DNA from 2 places in the Thiomonas sp. OC7 genome. Region 1 is predicted to be linked to the other one. Evidence: predicted binding sites of a transcription regulator. Region 1 holds the regulator's gene; the other holds the start of a gene.
The links. Region 1 encodes sigma-54, which starts transcription at its own class of promoters, with help from an activator protein. Its sites were predicted from a motif close to TGGCANGNAANCTGCTTT; they were not measured.
Positions count from the first base shown of each region.

Region 1 (5,959 bases):
ACTGGCCCTAGAATGGCCCGACTAAAGCAAAACCCATGCCGATGAAACGAGTGGCCCGAATCCTGTTGTTGACCCTGCTGTGTGCGCCGAGCTTGGCGCTGCCCGTGCTTGCGGCGCAGACCGACCGGAACCACCCGATTCACATCGAGGCCGACGCCATGCGCTACGACGACGTGCACCAGACCAGTGTGTTCACCGGCAACGTGGTTGTCACCAAGGGTTCTCTGGTGCTGCGCGCCGCCACGGTCGATGTGCGCCAGGCGCCGGACGGCTATCAGTACGCGACGGCGATCGCCGCGCCGGGCCAGTTGGCTACCTTCCAGCAACAACTCGATACCGCGCCCGGCCAGCCCACGCAAACCATGGACGGCGCCGCGCAGCGCATCGAATACGACGGCAAGACCGATGTAGTGACGCTGCGTGGCCAGGCCATGCTCAGCCGACTGATCGACGGCAAGCTGGCCGACCGCAGCCAGGGCAATGTGATTGCCTACAACCAGATCACCGATGTGTTCACCGTCGAAGGCGGTGCGCAGGGCGCCACGGCCACCAATCCTGGAGGGCGGGTGCGGGTGATGTTGACGCCGCAGCCCGCCGCCCCGTCCGCGCCGACGGCGCCCAAATCGCCTCCCGCGCTCAAAGTCGCCCCGAAGCTGGGGACGCAACCTTGAGCGTCCAGCCGCATTCCGCTGGGCAGACCGTGGTGCGGGGTGGCCTGGAGCCCGTCGCCCCGGCGGAAGCCGCGCGCGTGCCTTCAACTCCGTCGTCCCGCGCGGCCACCGGCCCCGAGCTCGACGTTCAGCATTTGCAGAAACGCTATGCCGGTCGGCAGGTGGTGCGCGACGTCAGCTTCAGCGTGCGCTGCGGCGAGGTGGTCGGCCTGCTGGGGCCGAACGGCGCGGGCAAGACCACGTCGTTCTACATGATCGTCGGCCTGGTGCGACCCGATGCGGGGAGCATCCACATCGACGGCCAGGACGTGAGCGATTCTCCGATGCATCGCCGTGCGCGCATGGGGCTGTCGTATCTGCCGCAGGAAGCGTCGATCTTCCGCCGCATGACGGTGGCCGAGAACGTGAGGGCGGTGCTGGAGTTGCAGCGCGACGCGCAAGGGCGCCGCCTGGGCAAGGCCGAAATCCGCGAACGCGAAGATCATCTGCTGCGCGAACTGCACGTCGAACATCTGCGCGACAGCCCCGCCCCCGCGCTTTCGGGCGGCGAGCGGCGGCGGGTGGAAATCGCCCGCGCGCTGGCCACGCAACCGCGCTTCATCCTGCTCGACGAGCCGTTTGCCGGCATCGATCCGATTGCGGTCATCGAGATTCAGCGCATCGTGCAGTTCCTGAAAGAGCAGGGCATCGGCGTGCTGATCACCGACCACAATGTGCGTGAAACGCTAGGCATCTGCGACCGGGCCTGCATCATCAGCGAAGGGCAGGTGCTGGCGCAGGGCGATCCGCAATCCATCATCGACAACCCCGCGGTACGCAAGGTGTACCTCGGCGAAAACTTCCGCATGTAAGCCGCGATGAAGCCGTCGCTGAACCTGCGCCTGTCCCAGCATCTCGCACTCACGCCGCAGTTGCAGCAGTCCATCCGGCTGCTGCAACTCTCCACCCTCGAACTCACGCAGGAAATCGAGGGCCTGCTCGAATCTAATCCCTTCCTCGAACCTGAAGATGAGCAGGAGGCGCCCGCTGCCGCGCCGACATCCGAGTCGCCACCGCCTTTGGCGCTCGACCCGTCTCAGACATCGGTCGAAGGGCATGACGCAGCCGCCGAGCCCGCCGCTGAGTTGCAACTCGACACGCAGGACTGGACGGCCAGCAGCGGCGAAACCGATCACGGTGCGGATACCGATGCCGATGCCGACTCCTGGGTCAGCTCAGGCCAGTCCGCCAGCGGGGGTGACGACGACGAATTCAGCGCGCTCGACATCGCCTCCGAACACATCGATCTGCGCGACCACCTGCGCGGTCAGTTTGCCGGGCTTGCGCTGAGCCCCACCGACCGCGCGGCTGCAGAAGCCATCATCGACTCGCTCGACGACGACGGCTACCTGCCTGACACCCCGCTGGAACTGGCGCAGGCCCTCGCCCCCGCGGCAGACGCCGAGCAGCTCGAAGACCTGGCCGATGCGCTGACCACGGCCATGCGCCTGATTCAGAGCTTCGACCCGGCCGGTGTTGCCGCCCACGATTTGCCCGACTGTCTTTGCCTGCAGCTTCAGCGTCAGGCGTCTTGTCCCGTGCGCGAACTTGCCCTGCAGATTTGCCGCGGCGGTCATCTCGATCTGCTGGCCAAGCGCGACTGGCGCAAGCTCGAACGCCAGCTCGAAGCCGATGAAGCCGCGCTGCGCATGGCGCAGCAACGCATCGCCCAACTCGACCCCCATCCAGGCAGCGCCTTCCGCCGCGATGCCGCGCAGGCCGTGACCCCCGATGTCATCGCCCGCAAGACCCCGCAAGGCTGGATGGCGCAGCTCAACCCCGAGGTCATGCCCCGGCTACGCGTGAACCAGATCTATGCCGACGCCATGCGCCGCGCACGCGACAGCGGCGGCGCCATGCAGGGACAGCTTCAGGAGGCGCGCTGGTTCGTGAAAAACGTGCAGCAGCGTTTCGAGACCATTCAGCGCGTGTCGCAGACCATCGTCGAGCGCCAGCAGCGTTTTTTCGACTTCGGCCCCGTGGCCATGCGGCCCATGGTGCTGCGCGAAATTGCCGACGAGCTCGGCCTGCACGAATCGACCATCTCGCGCGTGACCACGCAGAAATTCATGCTCACGCCCTTCGGCACTGTCGAGCTGAAGTATTTTTTCGGCTCTGGCCTGAGCACCGAGGCCGGGGGTAACACCTCATCCACCGCGGTACGCGAACTCATCCGCCGCCTGGTGGCTGAAGAAGACAGCGCCAAACCCCTGTCGGACAGCGAACTCGCCGAACGCCTCACGCAGCAAGGCGTGCAGGTGGCGCGGCGCACCGTGGCCAAATACCGCGAAGCGCTGCGCATCGCCCCGGCGAATCTGCGCAAGAGCGGCTAAGGGCCCGCAGCCGCAAGCGGAGCCAGTCGCTCACCTTGCGCTAAGTCGTCCTCTCCAGAATGCCGGGGTCGCGCCGCACGCGACGCCACAACAACGCAAACGGTATTCAGGGAGTTCATCATGCAAAACGCAGTAAAAGCCGCGCAGCCCGGTTGGGCGCTGGCGGTCAAGGTTCCGGTCGTCATCACGCTTTACTTCTGGCTGATCAAAATCATGGCCACCACGGTGGGCGAAACCGCCGCAGACTATCTGGCGGTGGATCTGCATCTGGGCCTGGTCGCCACCAGCGCGGTGATGACCCTCTTGTTCATCGGTGTGCTGGCGGCGCAGATGCGCGCCAGCCGTTACGTTCCCTGGCTTTACTGGTTGACGGTGACGCTCATCAGCGTGGTGGGCACCTTGCTGACCGACAATCTGACCGATCAGTTGGGCGTGCCGCTGCCGGTGAGCACCGCCTTGTTTGCGGTGGCCTTGCTGGCGACGTTTGCGATCTGGTGGGGCAGCGAGCGTGACCTGTCCATCCACAGCATTGCCACGCCAAAACGAGAAGGGTTTTACTGGGCGACGATTCTGTTCACCTTTGCGCTGGGTACTGCCGGAGGCGATCTGGCCGCCGAGCGGCTGCAACTCGGCTATGCCTTGTCGGCCTTGCTGTTTGGCGGCGCCATTGCGCTGACGGCAGCGGCCTACTACCTCTTCAAGGCCAGTGCCGTGACCACGTTCTGGATCGCTTACATCCTCACCCGCCCGCTGGGTGCGACCTTGGGCGACTGGTTGTCCAAACCCGGTTCCGAAGGAGGGCTCGGTCTGGGAACCATGGGCACCAGTGCCCTGTTCCTGGTTGCGATTCTGGCCCTGGTGATTTACCTCACTGCGACACGGCGGGACCAGTTGCAGAGAAGTTCAAGCCCAGGTTCAACCGCAAGTTCAACGCTCTCCTGACTTCCCGCGGGCGGCTTGGAGCGCGCGCTGCAAGCCGGTGCGGGCCTGCTTGAAGGCATCGCGCATGGCCTGTTCGCTGAACGCGTTGGGCTGTGACGGCGGAGTGGTTGGGTCGCTGATCATCCAACGCGCCAGCCGGTAGGTGTCGAGCGCTTTGCCTAGGTCGGTTTGCAGGGCGCTGGTGAGTTTGAGCCAGGCTTTGCCTTCGTCGCCCAGCGACTGGCCGATCCAGGGGGCCAGCCATTCCAGCGCATAACGCAACTGCTTGGCGCGCAGGCGCAGGGCGTGCAGCGCGCTCCAGGGGGCGTCGATCGGTGTCGCGGCGAGGCTGTCCCAGATGGCCAGCAGTTCGGCCCAGCGCTGCGGGTGCAAATGCAGGTCGTCGCGGTGGAAGCGCAGAAGTCGCCGGGCCAGTTGTTCGGTGGACGTCTCGGCGGCAATGATCTGGCCGCCGCTCCAGCACTCGGACCAGCGCGTCTGCGCCAGCAGCACGCGGCCGAAGCGGGCGCTGCGCAGATAGGTCAGCAGGGCTTGAAGACGCGCCTCGCGGCGCTGGGCGAGACCGTCGCGCACGGTGGCTGGTGTGCTGTCGGGCGCGCTGGCCTGTTCAATGCAGACGTCGACATCGCGCACCGCGCCTAGCAGTTGTCCGGCCCAGCGCCATTCGTCGCGCAGCCAGCGGCAGGCCGCGCGTTGCGACTTCGGTCCCGTGGTCTGAAGCAGCCGCAGCAGCACCCGCAGTCGGCGCAACTGCAGCCGCATCTGGTGCACGGTTTCGGGCAGGGCCTTGTCGTGCAACAGATCGGCGCCCACGGCGATGACGGCGGCTGCCTGCTGCAGCACGTCGGCCACGGCCTGCCCGCCCTGTTCATGCGGAGGCAGTTCGCGAGCGAGCGCGGGCAGTTGCAGCGTGGCGGCGCCTGCGGCAATCGCTGCGAGCTGAACTTTGCTGATGGGCGAGATCCACAGCGGCAGGTCTTGCGCCAGCGTCCACGCGAGTTCGAAAGCGTGGAGCCAATGGCCGCTGATGAACTCGATCTCCAGTTCGCTGATCAAGAGGCTGGGCGAGAGTGGGGTGATGCCGCCCAGCGCCTGGCCGTGATCGAGGCAGACCTCGAGTTGCGAGCCTTCCCAATCGACCCACCATAGGGTGCGCTGCACCCGGGTGCCGAGCACCGCCTGCAACTGGCTGGCGAGCGCATCGAGGTCGCCCAGGCGGGCCAGCGGCGTCTCGCTCAGGCGTTGCAGCGACGCGGCGTCGGGCGTGTCGGCGTCGATGTCGAACTCCCATTCGCCGCGCGCGAGTTGCAGGCCCTGCGCGGGGCTGCTCTTGAGGGTGAGAATGCGCCGCCCGTCCCCCGGGTGCCGTACCCGCAAGGCCAGGCCCGCCTCGCGCAGGGCGTGCGCCGGGGTATCGAAGTACCAGGTTTGCAGCGCCTGAACCCGGGGCGGCTGCGCCATCGATTGCAAGACCGGATGGCGGCGCACGGCGTCATGCAGGGCGGGATCGAGTCGGAATTTGAGTTCGCGTTCCTGGCTCATGGCGAGGGGGGTTCGAGGGAATGAAGTTGTCATTTGACCCGCTCGCTAGATGTGAAACAAGTCGCAGCGTCAATTGGGTAGCGATATTTTTTCCGTGACGTTCACCAGATTGACACATTGAAGCTATGCAATGCGCGACATGGTGATCCAAACCCTGTCCCGAATGATGCGCAGCAGTGCCGTGATTCCGCAAGACGGCGCCACGGCGGAAACCCTGCGCGCGGCAGCTCACATCGACGCCCCGCAAGCCGGCGGTGAGGGCGAGCCGGAGTTGAAATGGCGCACCCTGTGGCTGTCCGACATACATCTCGGCACGCGCGATTGCAAGGCGCCGCAGCTGCTCGAATTTCTGCGGCATTGCAGCGCCGACACCATTTATCTGGTGGGCGACATCATCGACGGCTGGCAGCTCAAGAAAAAGGGCATCTACTG
Region 1 is NZ_LR131953.1:1,425,912-1,431,870, reverse strand. It holds gene lptA (lipopolysaccharide transport periplasmic protein LptA) at 36-671, shown strand; gene lptB (LPS export ABC transporter ATP-binding protein) at 749-1,522, shown strand; gene BIO17B3_RS06865 (RNA polymerase factor sigma-54) at 1,529-3,043, shown strand; gene BIO17B3_RS06860 (hypothetical protein) at 3,164-3,985, shown strand; gene BIO17B3_RS06855 (CHAD domain-containing protein) at 3,971-5,527, opposite strand; gene BIO17B3_RS06850 (UDP-2,3-diacylglucosamine diphosphatase) at 5,658-5,959, shown strand, end outside.

Region 2 (5,959 bases), 2.2 Mb from region 1:
GCACGCCGTTGTTGCCAGCTTTGCGCAGCAGTGCATACGTGGCCATGTAGCCCGTGGCGTAACCCTCGCTGTCGATTTTGGGCGCGCCCGGTCGACCGACCTGGCGGAATCCATCATTGAAGGCATCTTCTGGGGTTGTCCACTCGAAACCTTCGAAGCGCTTGGCCATCTTGGCATTGCCTTCGGCCTCGTACATCACGCGAATGGTGTTGGCGATACGCGCGGCGGTCAGACAGTCGGGCAAGGCTTCGCCTGGGGGATCGATGAACTTCTCGGACATGCGCAGGCGGCGCTCACCGTTCATCGAGGTGTGGTTCATTTCTCCCGGCAGAGCACCCGGAAACATCACATGGGCCGCCTCGGCAATCATCGTGGGGTAGATATCCATCATCCCGACAAACAACCCGCCCTTTTGCGTTGCCTTGTAGATGACGTCCACCATCTCCTTGGGCGTGGCGCCACGGGCCTGGCCCATGGCCTGTTTGACGATCTGACTGCGGCGAATGACGGCTTCGCGCAGAGCCTGGGCATTGTTGGTGGTCTGGAATGTGTTGCACGCCCAGAACGTCATCATCTTGCCCTTGCCATTGATGAGGTAGGTATCAACCTCGATCAACTTGTCATGGCGCGGAATGGGAAAGTCGGCGGCCGGATAGCGGGACTTGGGTTCCGGATATGGGGGCCGTGTGTAACCTTCCTGGTGACCGCCCATGCGCACCCAGCCTGTCCCACGTCGGCTGCCCACATTGTGCGTGGCCACGACAACGGCACCGATGGCTTGTTCAGTGACGTAGTTGTTGTTGCCACAGATGATGCCTTTCTCGAAGGCATGCATGGTGCGTGGCTGCTTACCCGGAGCCTTGGGTTTGTAGCTCCACTCCGCAGCCTGCTTGATCTGCGCCACCGGAACGCCGGTGATGCGACTGCACTCGTCCAACGACATGGCGTTGGCCTTGACGGCGGCCTCGAAACCTTCCGTATGCTTGGCGATGAAGTCCTTGTTGATCCAGCCTTGATCGACGATGTAGGTCAACAAGCCATTGAACAGGGCGCCATCGCTGCCAGGATTGATCGCCAAGTGCAGAACCTGATCCTTGGCCAGATCCTCACAAATCGAAATCGACGGATTGCGACGCGGGTCGACGAAGATGAATTTGCCCGGACCGACCGGTTCGCCGGGGAACATTTTCTTCTTCTTGTCCACCGTGCCGCCCTGCAGATTGGGCAGCCAGTGCACGAGGAAGTAGTTGGTCTGGTTCTCGTAGGGGTTGTTGCCGATCGACCAGATCACGTCGGCGAGTTCGGCGTCTTCGTAGCTGTTGTTGAGCTCGAATATGCCCATGTCACGGTTGCCGAAGCATTCGGAGTTGTACGCCGGACGGTTATGGATGCGTACCGTCGGGGTCTGGATACCGGTGAAGATCAGCTTGCCGGTGCCCCAGGTGTTCTCGAAACCTCCACCGGCGCCCCCGTGATCAAACATGGCCACAGCGATTTCGTCTGGACCATCTTCGTCCAGAATTTTTTTGACCATGCCACTATAAACTTGGAGGGCGTAGTCCCAGGAGGTGTCCATCCATTGGTCACCATAGTAGACACGGGGGTGAAGCAGACGCTCTTTGGTGAGGCCATCTGCGTTGTAGAAGTAGGACGCCATTTTGCCCCCGCGGGTTGAGCTCAGCCCCTGGTTGACGACGCAGGCCTTGTCAGGCACGATCATGACGGCTTTACGCTTGCCGTTCTTGTCGGTCAGGACATTGGTCATCGCCGGGGTCATGATGGTGGCGAAGGGCGGAAGCTGCTTGCGAAAATCAAGCCCCAGCGCGTTCTGGTGGGGCGCTCGCCCGCCCTCGCGGTCGGCATCCCAGGTGTAGGCGTGGTAGCCACAGCCCACGATGCAGAAATGGCAGGTCAAATTGGTTTTTTGCGCATCTGCCGGCGGCAGCGCGACACGATCCTTGAATTGCGACATGGTGTTCGTCTCCTGACGGTGATGGGCTTACAGCACGTTGGCCTGGCGGCCGTAGATCAGGCCGGTGACGGCCACGGCGCGAACACTGTCGGAGGCCGGGTCGTACTCGAGTTGGATTTGCGGCAGATCTTCGGTCGCCTGGCCGCAGATCATCTGACCCGACTTCTCGGGATCGAACATGCTGTAGTGACAGGGGCACTTGAAACGCTGCGTGGCCGGGTCGTACATCAAGGGGCAGCCCATGTGGGTGCAAAGATTGCTGTAAGCGACGATGTCGCCGTCCGGGCCAACACCGCCGGCCACGCGCTGGCCCATCTTGATCGCCACACAGGGCGAATCGGCGTCCGGGTAGCTGAACGACACCGGGGTGTTGGCCTGCATCGCCTTGGCCTTGCCCACCGCGGTTTTCGGGTAGGGCAGCACAGCCATGCCGGCTGCCGCCTGAATCGCAGCTTGGTCACCGCCTGCGGCCATTGCGGAGCCGACCGGGCTGACGGCAGCGCCCACGCCTGCTACGCTGGTTCCGGCGACTTTGAGAAAAATGCGACGCGATACTTTTTCGGTCATGATGCCTCCTCGGGGTTGTTGTGAAACGCTCAATCGCGCTTCATGCTTTTGCAATGGACGTGCCAGCTTCGACCCGAGCGCCGTGATCGTGCCGAATCAAGCACTTGCGTCTCACGGCGACGGCGCGCACCGCCAATGGCGTTACCGCCGGGTAACGCGCCAGTTCGTGAGCGTTTCGTTTTCGTAACGCAGAGGACGCCACCATGCACCGCCGAACCCTTCTCGCCGCCGCGACCTGCAGCGCCGTATCCAGCGCTTTCGGGCAAAGTCCTGCGCGTAGCGGCAAGCCGCCGTTCCGCTTCGGCGTGACCGACGTGTTCCTGCACGACGGCGCGATCCACCTCTGGCAGCAGTTCCTGCAGGTGCAGCTCGGCGGGCCGGTGCAGATCATCCAGAAGTCGAGCTACCAGGAAGCCCTGGAAGCGCTGCGCTCGGACGAAATGGAGGCGGCATGGATTTGCGGATTTCCCTATGTCGTGGCCAAGGGTTTCGTGCGGCTGTGCGCACAGCCCGGCTGGCACGGGCAGCCTTGGTACCAGAGCTACCTCATCGCTGCGGCGCGGCGCACCCAGGCGCACTCGATCCGCGACCTGCGCGGCGACGTGTTTGCGTTCGACGATCCGCTGTCCAACTCGGGTTATCTGGTGCCGGTGGTGGCGCTGCGCGCGCTCGGCCAGACGCCGCAAAGCTTTTTCCGCGGCACCTTCTACACCTACTCGCTGCACAAGGTGGTGGAGGCGGTGGGAAGCGGCCTGGCCGATTCGGGCACGGTCGACGGCTACATCTGGGAGGTGCTCAACCGGCGCCAATCGCAGGCGGCGTTGAAAACGCGCATCGTCGCCAAATCGCAGCGCTACGGCTTTCCGCCCATCGTCACGCGCAAGAACCTCGTTCCCATGCTACACATGCGCCTGCAGCATGCCTTGCTCTCGGCCAAGGACGACGCGCAAGGCCGGGCCTTGCTGCGCAGTCTGGATCTGGAAGACTTCCTCGCGCCGCAGGAAAGCTGGTTCGGCGGCATCGCCGAGCTCGCGGCGATTCTCGACGGCACGCATCCGCCGATTCCCCTTTCCGCCATTTACGAAACCGCATGAACGCGGCATCACACGACCTCGCGATCGCACTCGACACGGCGCAGCGCCCGGACGCGGTGCCTCGGCAGGAGCGCGCCACCTGGAAAGGCGCCCTGCTACTGCGCCTGCCCTTGATCGCGGCAACCCTGGTCGCCCTCACCGCGCTGCTGATGGCCGCGGGGCTGGGTCTGCTGACGCGGCAGTATCTAATCGAGGACGTCGACGCCGGCGCGTTCCAGGCCATGGCAGCGTGGAACAAGAGTCTGCCAACCTTGATTCAACAAGACAACGTCTGGGCCGCCTACGAGGCGCTGACCTCCGTCGCCGGCGACCAGGTCGATTCGCCGCCGCACAGCGCCTCGATAGCGGTGCTCATCGGCCCTGGCGGGCGGGTGTTCGCCAGCTCCGACCCCACGCTGTTCCCCACGGCCAGGCCGCCGGTGTGGACACCCCTGTGGGCACCGGGTTCGCTGCAGGTCAGTTCGCCCTTGAGCGTGGCAAGCACCCATCCGGGGCTGTCGCCCCCGATCCAAAGCGGCAACTGGCGCATTTACGTCAGTGCCCTGCGCGCCGATTCGGACGCGGGGGTCGGCACCCTGGTCTATGCGGTGAGCGACGCCCTGTACCGCCAGCGCCTGCGCTCGATGACCCGCTGGATCACCGCGATCACCCTCTTGGCCGTGGCCGTGTTCGTGCCCATCGTGTGGATGCTCACCCGTCGCATGCTCGCCCCGCTGGTGCGCCTGCAGGAATCGATGCGCCGCAACGGCGACGACACCCGCCGCATCAGCGCCGAACTCGCGGCCCGGCGCGACGAAGTGGGCGCGCTCGCCGCAGCCTTCGCACGGCTGCTGGAGCAAGCAGAACGCGCCCAGCGCGCGGAAAAACTCGCCGCCGTGGGGGCGCTGGCCGCTGCGACCGCGCACGAGATCAACAACCCGCTCGGCGGCATGCTCAATGCCCTGCACACGGCGCAACGCTTCGGCCAGTACGACGACACGACGCGCCAGACACTCGACCTGCTCGACCGCGGGTTGGAGCAATTGCGCAACACCGCCCAGGCGCTGCTGGCGCAGACCCGGCCGGCCGAGCGCGATCTGGCCCGGCAGGACTTTCATGATCTGGTCGAACTGATCGGCCCTTGCCAGCATGAGCGCGGGATCGAACTGCAGACCCGGTTCGACATTCCCGTGCGCATCCCCGTGGCCGCCGGCCCGGTGCGCCAGGCCACGCTCAACATCCTGCTCAACGCCTGCCACGCCGCCGAGCCCGGCTCGACCCTCGAACTCGAGGTCGACATGCTGGGCGATGCCCTGCGCGTGCAGGTGCGCAACCGCGGCACCGCGCCGTCCGCCGCCTTGCTCTCGGACATTGCGCCGACGAGCTTCCCGGAAGGATCGGGTTTCGGCCTGTGGGAAAGCCGCCGCCTGCTGAGCGACGTCGGCGGCACGCTCAAGCTTGCCCACACCGGCGGCGTCACCACCGCGACCATCGACATCCCCCTGCGGCGATGATTACGAACATCCGGATATACGATAGTCGCATAGCGCCCGGCCATGAACTAGGGCCACCCGAGGAGATTGCCGTGACCGATCCCGCCGTCCTGGTCGTCGAGGACGACCCCATCATGGGCGAATCGCTGCAGCAGCGCCTGCGTCTGGAGTATTACACCGTCGAATGGGTGCGCGACCTCGCCGAGGCGTGCGCCGCGTTGCAGACCCGCCTGTATCCTCTGGTGCTGAGTGACATTCGCCTGCCCGACGGCGATGGCGGCAGCATGCTCGCCACCATGATGCAGCGCTATGGCGGCTGCTGTCCGCCGCTGGTATTCATGACGGGTTACGGCTCGGTCGAGCAGGCCGTGCGCTTGGTACGCGAAGGCGCGTGGGACTACATCCAGAAGCCCTTCGACGTCGACGCGCTGATGCAGCGCATCCGCGAATGGATGCTCCCCGGCGTGCAGACGAGCGATGTCTGGTTCGGCATCTCGCCTGCGGCGCAGGCGCTGGAGCGGCTGATCGACCGCATCGCCGCGCTCGACCTACCCGTATTGATCCAGGGAGAATCCGGCACCGGCAAGGAAGTGGTGGCGCAGCACATCCACGCCCGCATGGCAGCCAACCATGCGGGCAAGCGCGCGTTGCCGATGGTGGCCGTCAACTGCGCGGCGATTCACGGCGGGCTGCTCGAATCCGAGCTGTTCGGTCACGAGAGCGGCGCATTCACCGGCGCGCACAAGCGCCACATCGGCGTGTTCGAACAGGCCGACGGCGGGGTGCTGTTCCTCGACGAAATCGGCGACATGCCGCTTGCCGTACAGGCCAAGCTGCTGCGCGTGCTGCAGGAC
Region 2 is NZ_LR131953.1:3,580,416-3,586,374, reverse strand. It holds gene BIO17B3_RS17240 (arsenate reductase (azurin) large subunit) at 1-1,972, opposite strand, end outside; gene BIO17B3_RS17235 (arsenate reductase (azurin) small subunit) at 2,000-2,539, opposite strand; gene BIO17B3_RS17230 (PhnD/SsuA/transferrin family substrate-binding protein) at 2,743-3,633, shown strand; gene BIO17B3_RS17225 (HAMP domain-containing sensor histidine kinase) at 3,630-5,126, shown strand; gene BIO17B3_RS17220 (sigma-54 dependent transcriptional regulator) at 5,198-5,959, shown strand, end outside.
Region 2: the regulator sigma-54 is predicted to act here: its motif matches at 2,587-2,604, upstream of BIO17B3_RS17235 (arsenate reductase (azurin) small subunit).